Regions from separate parts of the Micromonospora sp. NPDC049903 genome, predicted to be linked through region 2. Evidence: riboswitches for the same ligand, from Rfam matches in the RefSeq annotation. Region 2 holds a riboswitch; the other holds the start of a gene.
What was found. Region 2 has a riboswitch for thiamine pyrophosphate ahead of thiE (thiamine phosphate synthase). Riboswitches for the same ligand answer to the same signal wherever they lie in the genome.
Positions count from the first base shown of each region.

Region 1: another riboswitch for thiamine pyrophosphate. It lies ahead of ACIBO1_RS26690 (ECF transporter S component); the one in region 2 lies ahead of thiE (thiamine phosphate synthase).

Region 1 covers NZ_JBITKL010000024.1:66,673-78,739, reverse strand. The annotation lists gene ACIBO1_RS26720 (acyl-CoA dehydrogenase family protein) at 1-719, opposite strand, end outside; gene ACIBO1_RS26715 (DUF6328 family protein) at 912-1,412, opposite strand; gene ACIBO1_RS26710 (sugar isomerase domain-containing protein) at 1,502-2,251, opposite strand; gene ACIBO1_RS26705 (alpha/beta fold hydrolase) at 2,395-3,225, opposite strand; gene ACIBO1_RS26700 (TIGR03943 family putative permease subunit) at 3,236-4,018, opposite strand; gene ACIBO1_RS26695 (permease) at 4,015-5,085, opposite strand; TPP riboswitch at 5,286-5,391, shown strand; gene ACIBO1_RS26690 (ECF transporter S component) at 5,462-6,052, shown strand; gene ACIBO1_RS26685 (ABC transporter ATP-binding protein) at 6,128-7,591, shown strand; gene ACIBO1_RS26680 (energy-coupling factor transporter transmembrane component T family protein) at 7,588-8,388, shown strand; gene ACIBO1_RS26675 (hypothetical protein) at 8,664-9,098, opposite strand; gene gndA (NADP-dependent phosphogluconate dehydrogenase) at 9,493-10,938, shown strand; gene ACIBO1_RS26665 (hypothetical protein) at 11,075-11,260, opposite strand; gene ACIBO1_RS26660 (isoprenyl transferase) at 11,325-12,067, opposite strand, start outside.
Region 2 covers NZ_JBITKL010000002.1:106,982-119,048, reverse strand. The annotation lists gene ACIBO1_RS05245 (ThuA domain-containing protein) at 18-5,795, opposite strand; TPP riboswitch at 6,188-6,296, shown strand; gene thiE (thiamine phosphate synthase) at 6,291-6,917, shown strand; gene thiO (glycine oxidase ThiO) at 6,911-8,083, shown strand; gene thiS (sulfur carrier protein ThiS) at 8,098-8,298, shown strand; gene ACIBO1_RS05225 (thiazole synthase) at 8,304-9,122, shown strand; gene ACIBO1_RS05220 (thiamine phosphate synthase) at 9,182-9,907, shown strand; gene thiD (bifunctional hydroxymethylpyrimidine kinase/phosphomethylpyrimidine kinase) at 10,177-10,968, shown strand; gene thiC (phosphomethylpyrimidine synthase ThiC) at 10,984-12,067, shown strand, end outside.

The sequences.
Region 1 (12,067 bases), on a different contig from region 2:
ATGCCGCCCCGACGTCCCTCGGTCTTCGGCACCCGGGCCATCACCACGAGTTGGGTGGCCACGGTGCCGTTGGTGGCCCACAGCTTCACGCCGTTGATCCGGTAGCCGGTGCCGTCCGGGGTCGGCTCGGCGGTGGTGCCCAGCCGGGCCGGGTCGGAGCCGACGTCCGGCTCGGTGAGCAGGAACGCGGAGACCTCGCCGGCCGCCAGTCGGGGCAGGAAGCGCTGCTTCTGCTCCTCGGTGCCGAACATCTTGAGCGGTTGCGGCACACCGATGGACTGGTGTGCCGAGAGCAGCGCGCCGATCGCCGGGCTGACCGAGCCGACCAGCATCAACGCTCGGCAGTAGTGCAGGTTGCTCAGCCCGAGTCCGCCGTACTCCCGACCGATCTTCATGCCGAACGCGCCGAGTCCGGCCAGGCCCTGGAACACCTCGTCGGGGATGCGGGCGTCGCGCTCGATGGCTGCGCCGTCCACCTCGGAGGCGACGTACGCGCGCAGCCGGGCGAGGAACTCACCGGCGCGTTCGTCCTCCGCGGGATCCGGCCGGGGCCAGGGGTCGATCAGGTCGAGCCGGAGCCGACCCAGGAAGAGTTCCTTGCCGAAGCTCGGTCGGTCCCAGGTGTCCTGTCGGGCCGCCTCGGCGACCTGGCGGGCCTCCTTTTCGGACACCTGCTTCTCGGACGACACGCGACCCGCCGCACCGGGCGGCGGGTCGATGTCCTGGTGGTCGTTGGCGGGTGGACGGTCGTTCTCGGCGATGGCCACGGCAACCCCCGGGAGCTGGATCCGGCATTCGGACTGTTCCGCCTGCTCGGCAGGCTACCCACGTGGTGTTACCCAGCGGTAGTCACGGTTATCCATCGCCGGACCGGCCCCGCGCGGAGCCGGATCCCGCCCCGCCCCGACCGTTCAGCCCGGGGAGAGCCCGCTCGGGTCGTCCTCGTCGTCGATGTCGTCGTCACCCCAGTTGCGGCGGCTGAACGGCAGGATCATCCAGAACGTGAGGAACCACAGGCCGGTGACCGCACTGAGCAGGAAGGCGATCGGCCGGGCGAGCACGAAGTCGGTGATCAGCAGTACCGAGCTGACCATCGCGACCAACATGAAGGCGAGACCGGCGCTGGCCATCTTGTGGGCGAACTGCACCAGCTCCGGCTTGCGGCCCTGACGGAACAGTGCCCGGTGGAACGCCACCGGTGAGATGATCATCGCGGTGGCGCCGGCCGCCGCGATCAGCGCGACGACGTAGACGTCGCGCTGGAATTCTGTGGTACGCGTGAAGCCGTTACTGAACGGCAGGGTGAGTAGGAAGGCGAAGAGGATCTGTACGCCGGTCTGCGCGACCCGCAACTCCTGAAGCAGGTCAGCGAAGTTCCGCTGCCATCGCTGCTTCTCGGTCTCCTTGGACACCGCGAACCTCCGAGGGAACACGCTCCACCCGGTCGGAACCCCCGACCGGCGGAACGCAGATGCCCCGCCGTGCACCACCCGAAACCGACTCAGGAACCGCGCCGGATCCGCCCTGCATAACGGGCCTCCAGCGCGTCGTTGTGCGCGTCGCCACCGGCGATGTTGGCCGACAGGTAGACCGGCGGCTGCTCGTCGGCGGCCAGCAGCCGGGCCACCACCTCGACCACGATCTGCTGGGCCAGCAACGCCGCCGTGATCGAGGAGACCGCACCCACCGCACCGCCGGACGGCAGCGGCAGGGTCGCGTCCCCGTACGGGGCGCCGTTGTCCAGCACCACGTCGGCGAAGTCGGCGAGCTTGCGCCCGGACGGGTGCCGGGACTCCATCCGGGCCGAGTGCTGGGCGGAGGTGATCGCCACCAGCGGATGGCCCCGCGCCACGACCAGCGAGGCGAACTCCACCATCGCCCCGTTCACTCCCGAGTTCGAGGCGAGCACGAAGACGTCACGCGGGCCGGTCGGGGCGAGGTCGTAGAGCCGGTGCGCGACCGACGGGTCCCGCTCCAGTTTCGGGCCCAGCACGTCGACCGGCTCCCCACCGTGCAGCACCAGGTCCCGCAGGGCGATCCGGTTCGTCGGCACCAACCCACCGGCCCGGCCGGCGATCTCCATCGCCAGGGCCTCCGAGTGACCGGTGCCGAAGGCGTGCACCACCCCGTCGGCGCGGATCGCCTCGGCGATCAGGTCGGCCGCCCGGCCCACCTGCTCCCGCTGGCTGGCCGCCACTCGGGTCATCGTCGCGGTCACCTCGGCCAGGTAGCCCTCGGCACTCACCGTCATGCTCTCTCCCGCCTCCCTCGGATCGCCGCCGCCGACGACCCCACCCAGCTTCCCGCACGGCCCAGTCGTCTTGCCGGTCGGTCCGGACGCTCTCAGACCGACGAGGCGCTTCCGCTGCAACGCCGGCAGGTGGGCGTCGGCGCTCAGGCGGTCGGGCGGGCGCGGGACAGGATCGCCTCGGCCAGCGGCGTCGGCGCCTCGTCCGGGATCCAGTGGCTGACGCCGGACAACTCGACGAGGCGGTAGTCGCCGCTCACGTGTGCGGCGCAGGCCTGCGCAGCGGTCCGTCCGATGGCGACGTCGCGGTCGCTCCAGACGAAGGTGGTCGGCACCGACACCGGGCCGACCGCCGCCAGCTCGGCGCGGGACATCGCCCGGTACCAGTTCAGCGCCGCGGTGAGCGCGCCCGGCTCGCGCAGCGGATCGGCGTACGCGGCGACCCGGGCGTCGTCGCCGACGTCGCGCAACAGCCGCCGCAACCCGAGCGCGTCGAGGGCCAGCAGCGTCTTCTCCGCCACGCCCGCCTTCCGGAACAGCAGCATGTACGCCGAGCGCGCCTTCTGCTGCGGGTCGTTGGCCAGCGCGTGCGCCATGGCGGCCGGGTGCGGCACGGAGACCGCGGTGAGCGTACGCACCCGGTCGGGGTGGCCGGCGGCGAGCGCCCAGGCGACGATGGCACCCCAGTCGTGGCCGACCACGTGCGCCCGCGTCACGCCGAGCGCGTCGAGCACCGCCACCGCGTCGGCGACCAACTCCCCCAGCCGGTACGCCGCCACCTCGCTCGGCCGCGCCTGCGGCGAGTAGCCCCGCTGGTCCAGCGCGTACGTGCGCAGGCCCGCCCCGTGCAGGACGGTCGCCACCTCGTCCCACTCGCCGGAGTTCTGCGGGAAGCCGTGCAGCAGCAGCACCGGCTCACCCGACTCGGGGCCACCGGGGTGGATCTCGAACCGCAGACCTCGGGCGTCGACGTGCATGCCCGGAACGCTACTCGTACTGGCGCTTGGGCACCGGCACCTGCCGCCACGACTCGATCTCCAGGTACGGGATCTCGGCGTCGTTGACCGGGTCCCGACCGATCCGGTCGCTGTACCGGCCGACCACCTCGACCCAACTGTCGTTGGGCAGCCCGACCGGCACGTCACCGGTGAGCCCGAGTTTGATCGGCCGCCCGTCGGCGGCGCAGCAGGAGAGCACCATCCGGGCCAGGATCGGCTCGCCACCGGCGCCGGTGGCCAGGAACCCGGTGAGGACCACCCGCCGGTCGCCGATCGAGGCGCCCCGGTCGAACAGCGCCCGGGAGGCGTAGTCGAGCACGCTCACCTGCACCGGATCGCCCTCGGGCAGCGGCGGATAGTCGGACTCCCGAGGGGCGTTCAGCGCGGTGCCGGCCTGCCCCGCCGCGTACGACCCGAGGGCCGGCGGGGCCACCAGCAGCAGTCCGAGCACGGGCAGGATGAGCAGCCAACCGATCCGGGGTTCGTGGTGGCCGTGTCCGTGACCGTCGTGCTCGTCGTGGTCGGCCGTCACCGTGGCGCCACCGCTCGCCGGGCCGGTGGACCCGCCGGTCGGGGCCGTCGCACGGGGCACGGAGGGCCGCAGTTCGTGCCAGAGGGTCATCACCGCGGCGACCACCAGCAGCAGACCGGCGGCGATCAGGAAGGGACGCAGTCCCTCCTTGACGTAGCGCAGATAGAGGTCGGTGACGCTGGCCCGGATCACCGCACCGCCGAGCAGCAGCAGGATCACCGCTTGTGCCTGTCGGTTCACAGCAGCACCATCCCGACTCCGGTGGCCACCAGCAGGGCGACCGCGAACGTGGCCGGCGCGAACCGGAAGGCGAACCGCCGGCCGAAGACACCGGCCTGCATCGAGATCAGCTTGAGGTCGACCATCGGCCCCACCACCAGGAAGACCAGTCGGGACGTGAGGGAGAACTGCGACAGCGAGGCCGCCACGAAGGCGTCCGCCTCGGAACAGAGCGAGAGCAACACGGCGAGCAGTGCCAGCGCCAGGATCGACAGCCAGGCGTTGTCGGCCAGGGTCTGGAGCCAGCGCTCCGGCACCAGCACGTTGATGCTGGCGGCGGCCATCGCACCGAGCACCAGGAAGCCACCGGCGTGGGTGACGTCGTGCCGGACGGCGGCCCAGAAGGCCCGGCTCCGCCGCGGGTCGTCCAGCTCCGGGCGGCGCGGCATCTTGATCCACTCGGTCCGACCGAGCCGCAGCCAGAGCCAACCCATGATCATTGCCACGACCAGACTGGCGACCCCCCGAGCGAGGACCATCTCGGGGTTGTTGGGGAAGGCGACGGCGGTGGCGACCAGCACGATCGGGTTGACCGCCGGTGCGGCCAGCAGGAACGCCAGCGCGGCCGCCGGGGTGACGCCCCGACGGATCAGCGACCCCGCGATCGGCACCGATCCGCACTCGCAGCCCGGCAGCACCACCCCGGCCGCGCTGGCCGCCGGCACCGCCAGCGCCGGGTGCCGGGGCAGCGCCTTGGCCCAGAACGACCGGGGTACGAAGACCGCGATCACGGCGGAGAGCAGGATGCCGAAGACCAGGAACGGCACCGCCTGCACCATGATCGAGACGAACACCGTGGTCCATGTCTGGATGCGGGGATCGTCCAGCGCCCCGGCCAGCGGGTCCCGAAAGATGATCAGCAGGACCAGCAGGCCCGCCAGGATCTCCACCGAGCCGATCCGGTCACCGAGCCAGCGCCGGGGCGGCTCGCCGCCGCCCGGTCGGGCCGGTCGCTCCTCGGTGGCCACGCCCGTCGGACGGCCCTCCGGTTCACCGGCCGGCGCGGCATGGTCCGTGTCTGTGCTCACCCTGTCGCCTCTCGGCCCTCGTGGATCGGCGGCCTGAGATTACCGTCCGGAGCCGATGACGTCGATGGATGTCACGAAACCGGGCGGGTTCCGGCGCGCGCCGACCACCGCCGGAACGCCCGTCGTCGGCACCCGGCATGACCTGCGTAGATCACATTGTCCGTCGATCTTCGAAGGTGTTAGCGTCGGCGGGACAACACCACCTCCGACAGGGGAGCGCACAGCGCTGAGAGTGCGGGTCCGCCCGCAGACCCTCCGTACCTGATCTGGGTAATGCCAGCGCAGGGAGTTCGGTCCACCTCCAGCCCGCCACGGCCCGGCCACGCCGGACGCGGCGGTGCGTCTTGCCTGGTTCGACACTGGACTGGGAGCACTCATGAGCCAACCGACCACCACCCGGTGGCGCACCGTCGACATCGTCGTGGCTGCGGTGATCGCCGTCGGCTTCGGTGTCATCTTCTGGGCCTGGGGCCTGCTCTGGCGGGCGGTCGACCCGGCCTTCGCCTTCTTCCCGGCCAGCCAGGCCGTCATGTACGGCGTCTGGCTGGTGCCGGCGGTGCTCGGCGGGCTGGTGATCCGCAAGCCGGGTGCCGCGCTGTTCTGCGAGGCGGTCGCGGCGACCGTCTCCGCGCTGCTGGGCTCCGAGTGGGGCGGTGTCACCATCGTCCAGGGCCTGCTCCAGGGCCTCGGCGCGGAACTGGCCTTCGCCGCCTTCCGGTACCGCTCGTTCCGGCTGCCGACGGCACTGCTGGCCGGCGCGATGACCGGCCTCGGCGCCGCCCTGTTCGACTTCTTCACCTGGAACGCCGCGTACGAACTGGGCACCTACCGCATCCCGTACGCGCTGCTCACCGTGCTCAGCGCCACCGTGATCGCCGGTGCCGGCGGCTACGCGCTCACCAAGGCGCTCGCCGGCACCGGCGTCCTGGACCGCTTCCCCGCCGGTCGCGAGCGGAACCTGGTCTGACCACGCCCGGTGGAGCCGGCCCGACCGGCTCCACCGGGCCACCGACGGGTCGGGCACGAGAGACGGGGGTGGCGGGTGGGTGAGGTACGGCTGCGCGGCTTCGGCTGGCGCCACGCCGGGCGGCGCGCCTGGGCGGTACGCGGCGTGGACCTACGGGTACGCCGAGGCGAACGGGTACTGCTGCTCGGGCCCTCCGGCGCCGGCAAGAGCACCCTGCTCGCCGCGCTGGCCGGGCTGCTGCCGGAGGACTCCGGTGAGCAGGAGGGCACCATCGAGATCGACGGCCGCCCACCGGCCGAGACCCGCGAGCGGGTCGGCATCGTCTTCCAGGATCCGCAGTCCCAGCTCGTCATGGCCCGCAGCGGCGACGACGTCGCGTTCGGGCTGGAGAACCGGGGCGTACCCGCCGGGCAGATCTGGCCCCGGGTGGACGAGGCGCTGCGTCGGGTCGGCTTCCCGTACCCCCGGGACCGCCCCACCGCGGCGCTCTCCGGCGGCGAACAGCAGCGGCTCGCCCTGGCCGGAGTGCTCGCGCTCCGCCCCGACCTGCTGCTGCTCGACGAGCCCACCGCCAACCTCGACCCGGCCGGGGCCGACCTGGTCCGCGCCGCCGTAGGCCGCGCGGTCGACGACGACACCACCCTGATCCTGGTCGAACACCGGGTGGCCGACGCCCTGCCGCTGGTCGACCGGGTGGTGGTGCTCGACGCCGGTGGCGGCGTCCGCGTCGACGGCCCGCCGGAGACCGTCTTCGCCACGCACGGCGACGCCCTCGCCGCCGACGGCGTCTGGGTGCCCGGCCACCGGCTCCCGAACCGCCGGGCCACCACCGGTCCCGGCGAGGTGTTGCTCACCGCCGACCGGCTCGGCCAACCACCCCGGCTGGCCGCCACCGACCTGGCGGTACGCGCCGGTGCGGCACTCGCCGTGCTCGGCCCCAACGGCGCCGGCAAGTCCACCCTCGCGGTGCTGCTCGGCGGGCTGCTCAAGCCGGGCACCGGGCGACTGCTGGCCGGCGTCGAGCTGGCCGGGGCCGACGCCCGCACCCCACCGCACCGGTGGCGGGCACCCGCGCTGGCCCGCCGGATCGGCTCGGTGTTCCAGGACCCGGAGCACCAGTTCGTCACCGGCACGGTCTTCGACGAACTGGCGCTCGGCCCCCGGCGTACCGGCGCCACCGAGACGGAGGTACGCCGACGCGTCGACGAGCTGCTGCACCGACTGCGGTTGGACCGGCTGGCCGGCGCGAACCCGTACACCCTCTCCGGTGGCGAGGCGCGGCGGCTGAGCGTGGCGACCGCCCTGGCCACCGCGCCCCGGCTGGTGATCTGCGACGAGCCCACCTTCGGCCAGGACCGGCGCACCTGGCGGGAGCTGGTGGACCTGTTCGCGGAGCTACGCGACGCGGGCCACGCCCTGGTGACGGTCACCCACGACGCCGAGTTCGTCGCCGCGCTCGCCGACCGGACGCTGACGCTGACGCCCGCACCGGCTCCCGCCGCCCCGTCGTCGGCGTCTTCTCCGGCGGGGTACCGATGATCGACCTGGAACCGGTCGCCCGGCCGGACGCGCCGCTGGCCCGGCGTAATCCGGTGGCCAAGCTGGCGGCGGCGCTGCTGTTCGCGTTTCCGCTGCTGGCGACGCTGGACCCGGTCGCACCGGCGATCGCGATCGCGGTCGAGTTGGCGGTCCTGCCGCTGTTCGGCGTGCGCTACCGGGTGCTGTTCCGTCGGGTGTGGCCGTTGCTGGTGGCCGCCGTGGGCGTCCTGGTCACGCTGGTGCTCTTCGCCGCGGACCGCTCGGGCCGGGTACTGCTCGACGCCGGACCGGTCGTGGTCACCTCGACGGTGCTGCTCACCGCGCTCGGCCTGGTGCTGCGCCTGTTCGCGGTGGCCCTGCCCGGCGTGATCGTCTTCGCCACCACCGATCCCACCGACCTGGCCGACGCGCTGGTGCAGAACGCCCGCGCACCGGCCCGCTTCGCGATCGGTGCGCTGGCGGCGTTCCGGCTGCTGCCGCTGCTCGGGCAGGAATGGCAGATGATCGTCATGGCCCGGCGCGCACGCGGGGTGGAGGCGGGACGCAACCCGGTGGCGAAGCTACGGCTCTTCGTGTCCACCGCGTTCACGCTGCTGGTCGGCGCGATCCGCCGGGGCACCCGGCTGGCGGTCGCGATGGACGCGCGCGGCTTCGACGCCGGGGTACCGCGTACCGTCGCCCGCCGGCAGCATTTCGGTGCCGCCGACTGGCTGCTGGTCGTCGTCGCGACGGCGTTGGCCGTCGCCGCGTTGGGCGTCAGCGTCGCGCTCGGCACCTTCCGGCCGCTGATCGGCTGAACCCTACGACCGTGGTGGGTAGATCTGTTGTCGCTCCAGCGACAACAGATCTACCCACCTGCCGTTTACACGGGACGCACCCGTCGATCAGCCACACCCACGCCTCGATCAGCCACGCCCGCGCCGGGCGAGGAGAACAGCCCCCTGCGCGGCATAGCGTCGGTCACGCTGCGCGGTACACCGCCGGTCAGCCACCCGACGCGGCAAACCACCGGCCAGGCTGGGCGGCAAACCGCCGGCCAGGCGGGCCGGACCGGCCAGGCGGACCGGGCCGGTCAGCTCCGCCGGAAGGCGTACTGCCGAGCCGCACCGGCACGCTGCGGACGGCCGGAGTCATACCCCTTGCCGCGACGGGTCACCGTCGGGCCGGTCGTCCGCGCGACTTGTGCTCGCGGCACCTCACGGTCTTCGGAGCGATCCGGCATGGACGGGTCAAGCGGATCGCGCAGCGGAGCAAGCCCCGCCGAATCGCGCAGCGGGACAAGCCCCGCCGGGGAGTGCAGCGGAGCAAGCCCGGCCGGAGAGTGCAGCGCGGCCAGCGCTGTCGGGGCGTCGAGCCCCGGCGGCACGGCGAACCCGCCGGGTTGCGCCGGGAACTCCCGGCCGATTGGCGGAGTGAGAGCGTCGGTCGACGCGTCGAAGTCGGGCGGCGTCACCTCGGACACCCGGGCGGCGCCACGGGACTTCTTCGGTTTACGGCTGGCAGGCATCGGAGCCTCCTCGCTCGGCGGTGTCGGCGCGTACGCCATGCCACCGCCGTCGGTGGGGACCGCCGGTCGGCGGTCGGGCAGGATCAGCGGAAGCTCGCTCCGGAGCGGCCACGGAGAACGTCGCGACAACGGCGACGAGGAGGACGCGCGGACACCCGGGAGCGACGGGTCCACGGCGACAGGGGCGGCGGACCGGCTCGATGAAGCGGGTGTCAGTAGCGCATGCCCGCACGCTATCCGGCCGGTACGAGGAACGCATCCGAATTGTCGACGCCCCCGGTGGCGTGCGCTACGCGACCACCTGATGACCAGCGGTGGGGGGACGGCGCGGTCCTGGGGCCGGCCGCGATACCGTCGCAGCACTACAGGTAGACGGCGGAAGGTGGCGACGAGGATGGCGGATCGGGCTACGGCGCAGATCGGTGTGACCGGGCTGGCGGTGATGGGCCGCAACCTGGCCCGGAACCTGGCTCGCAACGGGTTCACCGTGGCGTTGCACAACCGCTCGCCGGAACGGACCCGGTCGCTGGTGGCCGAGCACGGCGACGAGGGCACGTTCGTCCCGACGGAGTCCCTGGCGGACTTCGTCGCCGCGCTGGAGCGCCCCCGTGCGGTGATCATCATGGTCAAGGCGGGCGGTCCCACCGACGCGGTGATCGACGAGTTGGTGCCGCTGCTCGAAGAGGGCGACATCATCATCGACTGCGGCAACGCGCACTTCGCCGACACCCGCCGCCGGGAGGAGGCGCTGCGGACCAAGGGCCTGCACTTCGTCGGCACCGGCGTCTCCGGTGGCGAGGAGGGCGCCCTCTGGGGGCCGAGCATCATGCCGGGCGGGTCGGCCGAGTCGTACCGCAAGCTCGGGCCGATCTTCGAGAAGATCGCCGCGCAGGTCGACGGCGAGCCCTGCTGCGAGCACGTGGGGCCGGACGGTGCCGGGCACTTCGTGAAGATGGTCCACAACGGCATCGAGTACGCCGACATGCAGCTCATCGCCGAGGCGTACGACCTGCTGCGGGCCGGTCTGGGCGCGACCCCGTCGGAGCTCGCGGAGATCTTCCGGGAGTGGAACTCCGGTGAGCTGGAGTCCTTCCTGATCGAGATCACCGCCGACGTGCTGGCGCACACCGACGCCGCCACCGGCGAGGCGTTCGTGGACGTGGTACAGGACCGGGCCGAGCAGAAGGGCACCGGCCGGTGGACCGTCCAGATCGCCCTCGACCTGGGCATCCCGATCACCGGCATCGCCGAGGCGACGTTCGCCCGGTCGCTCTCCGGCCACGTCGACCAGCGCGAGGCGGCGGTGCGGGCGTTCCCGGACTCCGGGGAGAAGTGGCAGGTCGCCGACCGCGAGGCGTTCATCGAGGACGTACGTCGGGCGCTACTCGCCTCCAAGATCGTGGCGTACGCGCAGGGCTTCGACCAGATCCGTGCCGGCAGCGCCGAGTACGACTGGAACATCGACCTCGGCGGCACGGCGAAGATCTGGCGGGGCGGCTGCATCATCCGGGCCCGCTTCCTGGACCGGATCAAGCAGGCGTACGACGAGCAGCCGGAGCTGCCCACGCTGCTGGTGGCGCCGTGGTTCGCGGACACCGTGCGTGACGGTGTGCCGAGCTGGCGGCGGGTGGTGGCCGAGGCGGCCCGGGTCGGCGTGCCGGCACCCGCGTTCGCCTCGTCGCTGGCCTACTTCGACGCGCTGCGCGCGCAGCGGCTCCCGGCCGCGCTCATCCAGGGCCTACGGGACAACTTCGGGGCGCACACCTACCGCCGTGTCGACCGCGACGGTTCCTTCCACACCCTGTGGGCCACCCCGGACCGCGCCGAGACCCCGGCCTGACCCCTTCGCGCCGTCCTCGGTGTAAGGAGGGGTCCCCTGCTATACACCAGGCGTTAGCAGGGGACCCCTCCTTACACGCACGCACGCACGACGCCGCCCCTGGCTTCACGTGGAGCCAGGGGCGGCGCTGTGTACGTCAGAAGAAGCGGCGACGCCGGGCCTTCTGCGGGCGGATCAGGTCCGCTCCCTGCGTGAGCAGGCGACTGGCCCGGGACGGGCCCCGCCGGGATTCCATCGAGTGGCTGAGCCGGCGGGCACCGGCGGCCGCCAACGGAACCGCAACGGCCATCACCGCCCACTGGGCAACACGCTTGCGCATCATGTGGGTTCACCTCCGTCAGTGGCTGCTGACGACACTGATACCCAGTCCGACCGGTCGCTAAGCGTCACACGGTCGGGGCCACCGGGTTGGGCAGCGCGCCGCCGAAGCGGCGGTCCCGCTGGGCGTACAGCTCGCAGGCGTACCAGAGGTGGCGGCGGTCGAAGTCGGGCCAGAGCGTGTCCAGGAAGACCAGCTCCGCGTACGCACTCTGCCAGAGCATGAAGTTCGAGGTGCGCTGCTCCCCGGACGGGCGCAGGAACAGGTCCACCTCGGGCACCTCGGGGTGGTAGAGATAGCGCTCGATGGTCTTCTCGTTGACCTTGCCCGGGTCCAGTCGGCCGGCGGCCACGTCCCGGGCGATCGCGGCGGCGGCGTCGGCGATCTCCGCCTGCCCGCCGTAGTTGACGCAGAACTGGAGCGTCAGCGTCGAGTTCCCCCGGGACATCTCCTCGGCGGTCTGCAACTCGGAGATGACGCTCTTCCACAGCCGCCCGGACCGGCCCGACCAGACCACCCGGACCCCGAGGTCGACGAGCTGGTCCCGGCGGCGGCGGATGACGTCCCGGTTGAAGCCCATCAGGAAGCGCACCTCGTCCGGCGAGCGCCGCCAGTTCTCGGTGGAGAAGGCGTACGCCGACAGGTAGGGGATGCCCAGCTCGATGGCGCCCTCGACGGTGTCGAAGAGGGAGAACTCCCCCGCCTCGTGGCCCTTGGTGCGGGGCAGCCCGCGCTCCTTGGCCCAGCGGCCGTTGCCGTCCATCACCACGGCGACGTGCCGGGGCACCGCCTCCGACGGCAGCGCCGGAG
Region 2 (12,067 bases):
CCTACTGCCGGTCGCTCTTACAACTTCCGGCCGGGCGCGAGCCGGGTGGGATCGCCACCCAGCCGTCCGGTGCCGGCGACGGACTCGCCGTCGTTGGCGCGTACGCCCGCCTTGCTGGCCGTGCCGCCGAGCCGGACGATCATGGCATCGGTGTCCCGGACCAGCACGTCCCGGATCTCCGCCTCACCGACCAGCGAGGCGTCGGCGGCCAGCCCTCGGAACGCGGTGAGCTGGTTGATCGCCCGCTGGTCGTTACCGGCCGCCTCCGCCGTACGGGCGTTGGAGAGCCGGTTCGACAACTGGGTGTGCGCCCGAGTGGAGAGCCGGCCCGTCGCCTTGAACCGGTCCAGCAGGTTCTGCATGTCCCGGAACGAGGTGGTGACGAAGAACCGGACCGTCGTGGTGGTGGCGTTGCCCGCCTTGTCGGTCGCGGTCACGGTCAACTCGTGCAGCCCCAGCGGCAGCTCGTACATCGCCTGGAGGGTGCCACTGACGTACGGGCGGTCGTCGAGCCGGCCGACCACGGTGGCGATCCCCGAGGTGGGGTCCACCGCCTGCCAGGACACCCGTACGTCCTGGCTGTCGCCGTAGAGCTGGCCGTCGGCGATGCCGGAGACCAGCAGCGTCGGCTTGGTGCCGTCGATCCGGACCACCGCCGACTTGAGCGTCTCGGCGTTGCCGACGTTGTCGGTGGCCCGGTAGAGCAGCTCGTGGGCCCCGTCGCCGCTGATCTCCACCGGCTCGGTGTACGGCGTCCAGTCGCCGCCGTCCAGCGACCACTCCAGCGACTTCACCCCGGACCCGGCGTCGGTCGAGGAGAGCACCACCGGAACGGTGCCGTCGTGCCAGCCCGCGTCGTTCGCCGGGGCGAACGCCGCGGTGCTGACCGGCGCGGTGGTGTCGATCCGGACGTCGACCGTCCGGGTCTCCTCCACGTTGCCGGCCTCGTCGACCGAGCGGAACCGCAGCTCGTGCTCACCGTCCCCGGAGACCGCCACCGGAGCCGTGTAGGCGGTCCAGGTGTCGGCGTCGTCGAGCTGGTACTCGGTGCGGGCCACCCCGCTGCCGCCCTCGTCGGTGGCGGTCAGCGTGACCGTCGTCGGGCCGGTGTACCAGCCCTCCACCGGCGTGCCGGCGACCTCGGCGGTGGTCACCGGCGCGGTGTCGTCGACCGTGCCGGTGCTCAGCCGGAAGTAGTCGAACGACACCTGCTTCGAGGCGGTCTGGTTGCCCCCGAGGGCGAACAGGCCCACCTTCGGGGTCGGCCCGACCGCCGCGTTGGTCAGCTCGGTCAGCGTCGTCCAGGTGTCCCCGTCCGCCGAGTACGACCCGGTCAAGGTGTCGCCGCTGCGAGCCAGCCGCAGGTGCCACACCGACTCGGTCAGGCCCTCCGCGCCGGGCTGCGGGTTCTGGATCACCCCGTCGATCTCGCTGCGCAACTCGATCCGTCGCGACACCGGCGAGCCGGCCTGGTTGTCGACGACGAAGTCGAACTTGACGTAGTTGTCGTCGTCGCCGTACACGATCAACCCGCCCTGCTGGTACTGCTCGTCCAGCAGGCTGCCGTCGACCTTCGTCTCCAGCGTCCAGTCGCCGTCCGGCGCGTTCTGCAGGATGAAGTTCGTCGGCCCGGTGTTGTCGGTGCCGTAGATGTCACCGTTGGGCACGTCGATGTGCAACGCCCCGTCGGCCACGAGGTATGCGGTGGCGTCCTCCCGGAGGATCGCGTTCCACCGGCACTTGTCCAGCGCCGCGCCGGTGAACTCGTCGGACGGGTCGACCGGTCCGGCCGGCTCGTCCGGCGTCACCTGGAACCAGTCGAACGCGGCGTCCACCACCGGCGCGGTGGTACCGCCGTTGAGGGCGAACAGACCGATCCGTGGGTTCTCGATGCCCTCCAGCGCCGCCGCCCGACCGACCGGGGTGAAGGTCAGCCCGTCGGACGAGAGCGCGGCGGTCAGGCTGGTGCCGTCGCTGCTGATCCGCAGGTGGACGGTGTCACCGGCCGGTGCCGCCGTGCTGTCGGCACCCTCGTTGCGAGGCGTACCCGCAGTCTCCCGGATGAACTCCACCCGTCGGCTGCCGTTGTAGAGCAGGTCCACCTTGGCGTAGTTGTCGTCGTCGCCGTAGACCAGCAGACCGGCCTGCTGGTAGTCGGCCGTCACCGGCAGGGTCACCTTGGTGGTCGCCGACCAGGCGCCCGACGGTGCCGGCTGGAGCACCAGGTTGGTGGCGTCGTTGCGGCTGCCGTACAGATCACCGGCCGAGGTGGGCAGGCGTAGCGCGCCGTCGCCGACGGACAGGAGCTGGTTCTCCCGCACCACGCTGGTCCAGCGCTCCCGGTCCAGGGTGGTGCCGCCGAAGTCGTCCGAGCGCGTGCCGACGCAGGAGGTGTTCGGCGCGTCGACCCGGACCGGCACGGTGGCGTACGAGAACGCGCCCCGGCTGTCCGTCACCGTCAGGGTGGCGGTGAAGTTGCCGGGCCGCTCGTACGTGTGCTCGGCCTGGAGCGTGTCGGCGGTGCCACCGTCACCGAAGTCCCACTCGTACGTCAGCGGGGTGTCCCCCTCGGGGTCCACGGCCGTGCCGCCGAACGCGATGGTGACCGGCGCGGTGCCGGTGCCCGGCGTGGCGGTGGCGGTGACCGTCGGCGGGGCGTTGTCGGTGACGCCCTTGCCGACGAAGTCCGCCCAGTTGACGTTGAACAGCGAGCCGGAGCCGCCGCTCGGGTGCCGGGCCACGAAGAACAGCGATCCACTCGCCGGCCCGGTGACCTCTGCGGTGACGTCGGTGTACGTCTGCCAGTCACCGGTGCCCGGAACGGTGGCCGTGGCGACCACCGGTCCGTCGACCGCGCCGGCCCGGACCTCGATCACACCGCCCTGAACGCCCGAGGAGGCGCGGAACCGGATCTCGTCGATCTCGGTCAGGTCGGCCGGGTCCACCGACCACCAGTCACCGTCCTCGATGAAGCTGATGTTCTCGCCGCCGCCCGCGGTGTCGCCGGTGGTCTCCCGCTGCACGCCGGGTTCACCGCCGCCGGTGCCGTCCGCGGTGCGGCCGGTGTCGCTGAAGTACTCGGCCTGCTTGCGCTTCGGCTGGAGGATCTCGATGATCCGGCCGGTCAGCGGGCTGGCGCCGCCGGAGCCACCCTTGTCGGTGTAGGTCGCCTCCAGGACGGTGAAGACGTCCGCCTCGGCGCCGTGCCCGGCGGCGAGCTGGGTCTGCACCGTGCCGCTGCACCCGGTGTGCTGCTCCAGCGGGTGCGCGTGCTCGTCGTGCCCGAGCAGCACCTGGAGCTGGACGTCGGCGCAGTCGATCTCGCCGTCCTCCGGGTCGGTCACCGTGATCGAGTACTTGACCTGGTCGCCCCAGTTGAAGAAGCCACCGTTGGGCGGGAACTCGATCTCCACCGTCGGCGCGGTGTTGCCCACGGTCACCGGGACGTTCGCCACCGCCGTACGGCCGTTGGGGTTGGTCACGGTGAGCTGGGCGGTGTAGTTGCCGGCCTCGGCGTACGTGTGGGTGGGGTTCGCCTCGGTGGAGGTGCCGCCGTCGCCGAACGCCCAGGAGTACGTCAGCACGCCGCCGTCCGGGTCACGTGACCCGGCACTGGAGAACTCGACCGTCAGCGGCGCCGGACCGGAGGTCGGCTCGGCGGAGGCCACTGCTATCGGGGCCCGGTCGCCGGCGATGTAGTCGATCCGGTAGACGCCGGAGTTGTCGTTGTTGCCGCCGAAGCCGCTGCCCCACTCGATCAGGTACATCGCGCCGTCGGGGCCGAACTCGAAGTCCATCGGCCTGATGAAGGTCATCCCGGTGAGCAACTGGTTGATGTCGACCAGTTCCTGCCCGTCGGCGCTGACCTGCATCGTGTACATCTTGGACTGGTTCCACTCGCCGAGCAGCGCCTTGCCGTCGTAGTACGCCGGCCACTTGCGGTCCGAGTCGAGGTCGGCGTCGTACCGGTAGACCGGGCCGCCCATCGGCGCGCCGCCGCCACCGATCTCCGGGAACCGGGGGTCACCCGCGTAGCCGTAGTCGACGGTGGCCGGGATGGCCGGCGGCAGGTTGGTCAGGCCGGTGTTGTTCGGCGAGTTGTTGACCACGGCGGCGCAGTCGAACTTCGGCCCGCTCGGGCCGGACGGGAACTGGTAGTCGTTGTACGCCTGGTTCCCGCCGTGGCAGTACGGCCAGCCGTAGTTGCCGGCCTCGGCCACGATGTTCCACTCGACCAGACCGGCCGGGCCACGGTTCGGGTTGGCCGAAGCGGCGTCCGGACCGTAGTCGGCGACGTAGAGGGTGTCGGTGGCCGGGTCGATGCCGATCCGGAACGGGTTGCGGAAGCCCATGCCGTAGATCTCCGGCCGGGTCTTCTCGGTGCCCGGCGGGAACAGGTTGCCCTCCGGGATGGTGTACGTCCCGTCGTCCTCCGGGTGGATCCGCAGGACCTTGCCCCGCAGGTCGTTGGTGTTGCCGGAGGTGCGCTGCGCGTCGTAGTCGGCACGGCCCGGCCGCTCGTCGATCGGCGTGTACGCGTCCGACTGGAACGGGTTGGTGTTGTCGCCCGTGGCCAGATAGAGGTTGCCGGCCGAGTCGAACGTCATGGTGCCGCCCGCGTGGCAGCAGGTGTTGCGCTGGGTGTCGACCGTCAGGACGACCTTCTCGGAGGCCGCGTCGATCGCGTCACCGCTCACCGTGAACCGGGACAGCACGTTGCGCGCCACCCCGTCGTTGGGCACGTAGTAGAGGTAGACCCAGTTGTTGGTGGCGAAGTCCGGGTCGAGGCGGATGCCGATCAGCCCGTCCTCGTTGCCGGTGAAGACGTCGAGGTCGATGGCGGTGACCGTGTTGCCGGTGTCCGGCTTGACGATCTGCACCCGGCCGTCGCGCTCGATGTAGAAGACCCGGCCGTCCGAGGCCACGTCCAGCTCCATCGGGTTGCTGGTGTTGCTGTCCAGCGTCACCTTCTCGAAGCTGGCGGTCAGCGAGGCGCCACAGTCGGCGTCCTGCACCCCGGCTGCGGTCCGGATGCCGCCGAGCAGGTGGCCGAGGAACTGCGGCTCCGCGTACGACTCGTTGGTGTGGCCGCCACCGGTGTACCAGGCCCGGCCGCCGTCGTAGTCCTGACACCAGGCGATCGGGTGGTCGTGACCCATCGCGCCGGAGCCGGGGGAGTAGCTGGTCTCGTCCAGCGTGGCCAGCACGTGCACCTTGCCGCGCGGGTTGGTCCGGTAGTTGTACCACTCGTCGAACCGGGACCAGCGATCCGGCAGATCCGCCGTGGACGGGTGGGCCGGGTCCTCCACCTTGACCGTGGCCTGCTGGTTGGCCGGGTGGCTGTTGAAGTACGCCCCGACCAGACCGCCGTACCACTCCCAGTCGTACTCGGTGTCGGAGGCGGCGTGGATGCCGGCGTATCCGCCACCGGCCCGGATGTAGCGCTCGAACGCCGCCTGCTGGTCGGCGTTGAGCACGTCACCGGTGGTGGAGAGCCAGATCACGGCCTGGTATCCGGCGAGGTTCTGGTCGGTGAAGGCGGTGCTGTCCTCGGTGGCGTCGACGGTGAACCCGTGTTCCGCGCCGAGCTGCTGGATGGCGGCGATGCCGACCGGGATCGAGCCGTGCCGGAAGCCTGCGGTCTTGGAGAAGACCAGCACCGAGAACGGGTCGGCGTCGGCCTGCGGCGCCGGTGCCTGGGCGACCGGGACGGTCCGGGCGGGGGCGGCCTGGGCGGCGGGTGCACCGGCGAGCGTGGTCGCGGCCAGTCCGAGGGTGAGAAGGGTGGCGGTCATGGGCACGCGCATACGGCGTGGTCGGAACACTCCGGTCTCCTTGATCCTTGCCGGACAGGGGTCGCGGGGGCCGGCTCGCCGAAGACCGTCCCTGATGGAGCCGCAGCCGGAGGGCCGTGCCAGGGCTTCCGTTGCGGCATTATGTCGAATCGCTGAACAAATTAATTCCGCTGAATCGATCCATGGCAAGGTCTCGATGGATAACGTTTCGGCATCGGTGGGCTGTAATTACCGTTTATATGTACGAAGCACGCGTTCCACCGATGAAAGGAGGGGTCCCCTGCTAACGCCTGCGGTATAGGAAGGGACCCCTGCTAACACCTGAGGCAGAGCCGTCGTCCCTGCGGGACGCACCTTGGCAGGTCAGCGGATCTGTCGTACGGTGGCCACGCAAGTGACCCACGGGAGCCCGGTCGACCGGGCTGAGAGGGGGGCTGTGAGCCCCCGACCGTCGAACCTGATCCGGGTAATGCCGGCGCAGGGAGGAGAGTTGCCGTGCCGTCCCTGGGACGACTGCATCTGATCACCGACACCCGGCCCGGGCGGGATCCGCTCGCCGTGCTCCGGGCCGTACTCCCGGTGGCGCGTACCGAACTGCTGGTGCAGGTCCGGGTGGAGGACTCCGCCACCGACCGCGAGGCGTACGACCTGACCCGACGGGTGCTCGCCCTCTGCGCGCCGTACGCGGTCGAATGCCTGGTCAACGACCGGCTGCACGTGGCGTTGGCCACCGGTGCGGCCGGTGGCCACGTCGGTGCGGACGACCTGCCGGTCGCGGCGGCGCGGCAGGTGCTCGGCCCGGCCGCCGTGCTGGGCGCCACCGCCCGCGAACCGGCGACGGCAGCCGAGGCCGTCGGTGCCGGTGCGAGCTACCTGGGCGTCGGACCGTGCCGGGCCACCACCACCAAGGACGGGCTGCCGCCGGCGATCGGCGTCTCCGGGGTACGGGCGGTGGCCGAGGCGGTCACCGTGCCGGTGATCGCCATCGGCGGGGTGACGGCGGCGGACGTGCCCGCGCTGCGCGCCGCCGGGGCGTACGGGGTGGCGGTGGTCGGTGCGCTCTCCGCCGCAGCCGATCCCGCGCGCATCGCGGGCGAGCTGATCGGGGCGTTGACGTGTTAGCAGGGGACCCTTCCTATACCGCAGGCGTTAACAGGGGGCCCTTCCTTCCCCCCGACCTTGCGGTGGTCGGTGGGGGGCCGATCGGGCTGGCGATCGCCTGGCGTTGCGCGGCGCGCGGGTTGCGGGTGGTCGTGCACGATCCCGCGCCGGGCTCGGGTGCCTCGCACGTCGCCGCCGGGATGCTCGCGCCGGTGGCCGAGGCGTACTTCGGCGAGCACGAGCTGACCGCCCTGCTCACCGAGTCGGCCGCCCGCTGGCCGGCGTTCGCCGCCGAGCTGACCGAGGCGACCGGCGCCGACATCGGCTACCGCACCGAGGGCACGCTGATGGTCGGGCTGACCGCAGACGACCTCGCCGAGGCGCGTCGACTCTGGGCGTACCAGCAGGAACTGGGGTTGCCGGTGACGCCGCTGCGCCCCTCGCAGCTCCGCGACCGTGAGCCGGCGCTCGCCGTCCGGGTCCGGGGCGGCGCCCTCGCCGCCACCGATCACCAGGTCGACCCGCGCCGGCTGGTGCCGGCGCTGCGGCTCGCCGCCGAGCGGGCCGGTGCGACGCTGGTTCCCGAGCCGGTGCGGACCCTGGCCGACGTCGGCGCCCGGGTGACCGTGGTCGCCGCCGGCTGCGGGTCGGCCGCGCTCACCGGGCTACCGGTCCGCCCGGTCAAGGGCCAGGTGTTGCGGCTGCGCGCGCCCGACGGCGGTCCGCCGGGCTTCCGGCACGTGATCCGGGGGTACGCCGACGGCGAGCACGTCTATCTGGTGCCCCGCGCCGACGGCGAGGTGGTGGTCGGGGCGACCGTCGAGGAGCGCTCCGACCTGGCGGTCGGTGCCGGTGCGGTGCTGCGGCTGCTGCGGGCCGCGATCGACCTGCTGCCGGAGCTGGCCGAGTACGACCTGGTGGAGGCGATCGCCGGACTGCGCCCCGGCACCCCGGACAACGCCCCGATCCTGGGTCCGTTGCCGGGCCGGCCGGACGTGCTGGTCGCCACCGGCCACCACCGGCACGGGATCGTGCTCACCCCGGTGACCGCCGACCTGATCGCCGACCTGGTGACCGGCGGTTCCCCCGACGCGATCGGCAGCCCGTTCCGCCCCGAACGCTTCGTCGCCGTCGGATCGGGCGAGGGCTTCGGCGCGTCCGGCGACGCCACCCGACCCACTCAGTAAACGGAGGAGTCCTGATGGAGTTGACGGTGAACGGTGTCGGGCGCAGCGTGCCGGACGAGGTCACGGTCGCCGAGCTGGTCCGGGACGTGACCCCGCAGCAGCGCGGCGTGGCGGTGGCGGTCAACGGCGAGGTGGTGCCGCGTACCGACTGGCCGGCGACGGTGCTGCGGGGCGGCGACCGGGTCGAGGTGCTCAGCGCCGCCCAGGGTGGGTGAGCGGGATGGACCGCACACCGTCGATCGACGGGCACGAGACGGACTCCGGGACGAAGGGCTTCGAGCTGGGCGGCGTCCGGTTCTCATCCCGGCTGGTCCTCGGCACCGGCGGAGCCGCCAACCTGCACGTGTTGGAACAGGCCATCCGCGCCTCCGGCACCGAGCTGGTCACGCTGGCGCTGCGTCGGGTGGACACCGTCGCGGTCGGCTCGGGCGGCCTGCTCGACCTGCTGGACCGCTGTGGCGTACGCCTGCTGCCGAACACGGCCGGCTGCTACACCGCCGGTGAGGCGGTGAAAGTGGCCCGGCTGGCCCGGGACGCGTTCGACACCGACTGGGTCAAACTGGAGGTGATCGGCGACGAGCGCACGCTGCTGCCCGACGGGGTGGAGTTGCTGCGCGCCGCCGAGGAACTGGTCGACGACGGGTTCACCGTGCTGCCGTACACGTCGGACGATCCGGTGCTGGCCCGGCGGCTGGCCGACGTGGGCTGCGCGGCGGTGATGCCGGCCGGCGCGCCGATCGGTTCCGGGCTGGGCGTCAACAACCCGCACCACATCCGGCTGATCCGTCAGGACGTGACGGTCCCGGTGATCCTGGACGCGGGCATCGGCACCGCCTCGGACGCGGCCCTGGCCATGGAGCTGGGCTGCGACGCGGTCCTGCTGGCCAGCGCCGTCACCCGAGCCGCGGACCCGGTCGCGATGGCCACCGCGATGCGGTACGCGATCGAGGCGGGCCGCCTCGCGTACGGCGCGGGACGAATTCCGCGTCGCTTCCACGCGCTCGCCTCCACCCCCGACGACGGTCGACCCGACCTGTGACCCGCCACCTCGCCGATCTTGGTGCGAAACCGACCCTCCAGAGGCCGTTTCGCACCAAGATCCAACCGGTCTCGGGTGTGGTGCTGCTGACGGATCGCCGGGCGGTGCGGGGGGACCTGTGCGATGCGGTGGCGCAGGCGGTGGCCGGGGGAGTGCGGTGCGTCATGCTGCGCGAGAAGGACCTGCCGCGTGCCGAGCGCCTGGTGCTCGCCGCCGAGCTACGACCGATCCTGGCCGAGGCGGGCGGCATCCTGATCGTGGCCGGCCCCGACCCACTCCTGCCCGAGACCGAGCCCGCCCCACGGATCCCCAGCACCTTCGGCGGGGCATTCGTCGCGCTCCACCTTCCGGCCGCCGGTCCGTACCCGCCACCCGTCGCCGACCTGGTCGGCCGCTCCTGCCACGACGAGGCGGAGCTGGACCGACTCACCACCGAGGACTACGTGACCCTGTCACCGGTCTTCCCCACCCGCAGCAAACCCGGCTACGGCCCACCGCTGGGCCCCGACGGTCTGGCTGCCCTGGTGGGTCGCAGCCCGGTGCCCGTTCTCGCTCTCGGCGGCATCGAGACTCCCGCCCAGGTCCGCGCCTGCCTGGAGGCCGGCGCCAGCGGCGTGGCCGTACAGGGCGCCATCATGCGCGCTCGAAACCCTCGGCAGGTCGCCACCACCCTCACCACCGCCCGCCACGAGCTACTCCAGACGAGTTCGCCCCAGACCCCCCACCGCACCGGCCCCGCCCCCGCCCCCCAAAGCCCCGCCCCTACCACCCCGGCCCAGCGATGACCCCCACCCCGCCCCGCCGGCCCCACCCGAAGCCCTCACCCGCCCCTCGGCAGGCGTCGCCCACGAAGCCCCACCCCGCCAGCCTCTCCCAAGGCGGGACACCCGAAGCCGCCACCGATCCGTCTCGACGGGCGTCGACTACGACGGGGCTGCGGCCGACCGTGCCCACGCAGGGATCAAGCCTGACCGCCCGGAGTGGGCACGGTCGGCCGCAGCCCCAAACCGCAACCCAAGCAAGAACAAGCCAAGAACAAGCCAAGAGGAGACACGTGAGAACCCCAACGACCGTCCTCACCGTCGCCGGTTCGGACTCCGGTGCCGGTGCCGGCATCCAGGCCGACCTCAAGGTCTTCGCCGCGCTCGGCGCGTACGGCACGAGTGTGCTCACCGCCGTGACCGCGCAGAACACCCGGGGCGTGGACGCGGTGCTGCCGTTGCCGCCACAGACGGTCAGCGACCAGTTGGACAGCGTGTTGTCCGACTTCACGGTGCGCGCGGTCAAGACCGGGATGCTCGGTACGCCGGCCGTGGCGGGTGCGATCGCCGAGGCGGCGGCGGCCGGTCGACTGCCGCAGCTCGTGGTCGATCCGGTGCTGGTGGCCACCAGTGGACACCGACTCGGGGTGGTGGAGGCGGTGGAGCGGCTGCTCCCGTACGCCCGGGTGGCGACGCCGAACAGCGCGGAGGCCGCCGCCCTCACCGGGGCGCCGGTGACCGGCGTGGCGGAGATGACGGCGGCGGCGCGGGCGCTGGCGGCGGGCGGGGCCGAGTGGGTGATCGTGACCGGCGGTGACGTGGACACCGGCGACGAGGCGGTGGACGTGCTGCACGGCCCGGACGGCACGACGGTGCTGCGGGCACCCCGGGTGCCGACCCGGCACACCCACGGCACCGGTTGTTCGTTCTCGGCGGCGACCGCCGTGCGGCTGGCACTGGGCGATCCGGTGCCGGTGGCGGTCGCCGCCGCTAAGGAGTACGTGACCCGCGCGCTGGCCGGTGCGCGGGACTGGGAGTTGGGCGCGGGACGCGGCCCGATGGACCACTTCGGCTGGTCCGCTTAGGCGAGGGAGGCTGTCATGCAGGCACGTCGCAAGGTCTATGTCGAGGGTTCGCGACCGGACGTCCGGGTGCCGTTCGCGGAGGTGGAGCTGACCGGGGACAACCCGCCGGTCCGGCTCTACGACACCGCCGGTCCGGGCTCGGACCCGGAGGTCGGCCTGCCGCCGCTGCGGGGGCCGTGGATCGCCGAGCGGGGCGACGTGGCCCCGGTACGCGGTGCCGGCACCCCGTTGGGCGGGGTGGACGGCAAACGGCCGACGCAGCTCGCGTACGCGCGGGCCGGGGTCGTCACCCCCGAGATGGAGTTCGTGGCGATCCGGGAGGGGATGACGCCGGAGTTCGTCCGGGACGAGATCGCGGCGGGTCGGGCGGTGCTGCCGCTGAACATCAACCACCCGGAGTGCGAGCCGGCGATCATCGGCAAGGCGTTCCTGGTCAAGGTCAACGCCAATATCGGCACCTCGGCGGTGACCTCCTCGGTGGCCGAGGAGGTGGAGAAGCTGACCTGGGCCACCCGGTGGGGCGCGGACACCGTGATGGACCTGTCCACCGGCAAGCGGATCCACGAGACCCGCGAGTCGATCGTGCGCAACTCGCCGGTGCCGATCGGTACGGTGCCGATCTACCAGGCGTTGGAGAAGGTCGGCGGCGACCCGGTGAAGCTGACCTGGGAGGTGTTCCGGGACACCGTGATCGAGCAGGCCGAGCAGGGCGTGGACTACATGACGGTGCACGCCGGGGTGCTGCTGCCGTACGTGCCGCTGGCGGTCGACCGGGTGACCGGCATCGTGTCGCGGGGCGGTTCGATCATGGCGGCCTGGTGCCTGGCGCACCACGAGGAGAACTTCCTCTACACGAACTTCCGGGAACTGTGCGAGATCCTGGCCCGCTACGACGTGACGTTCTCGCTCGGCGACGGGTTGCGGCCCGGCTCGATCGCGGACGCCAACGACGAGGCCCAGTTCGCCGAGCTGCGGACGCTGGGCGAGCTGACTCGGATCGCCTGGGAGTACGACGTGCAGGTGATGATCGAGGGTCCGGGCCACGTGCCGATGCACAAGATCAAGGAGAACGTGGACCTCCAGCAGGAATGGTGCCACG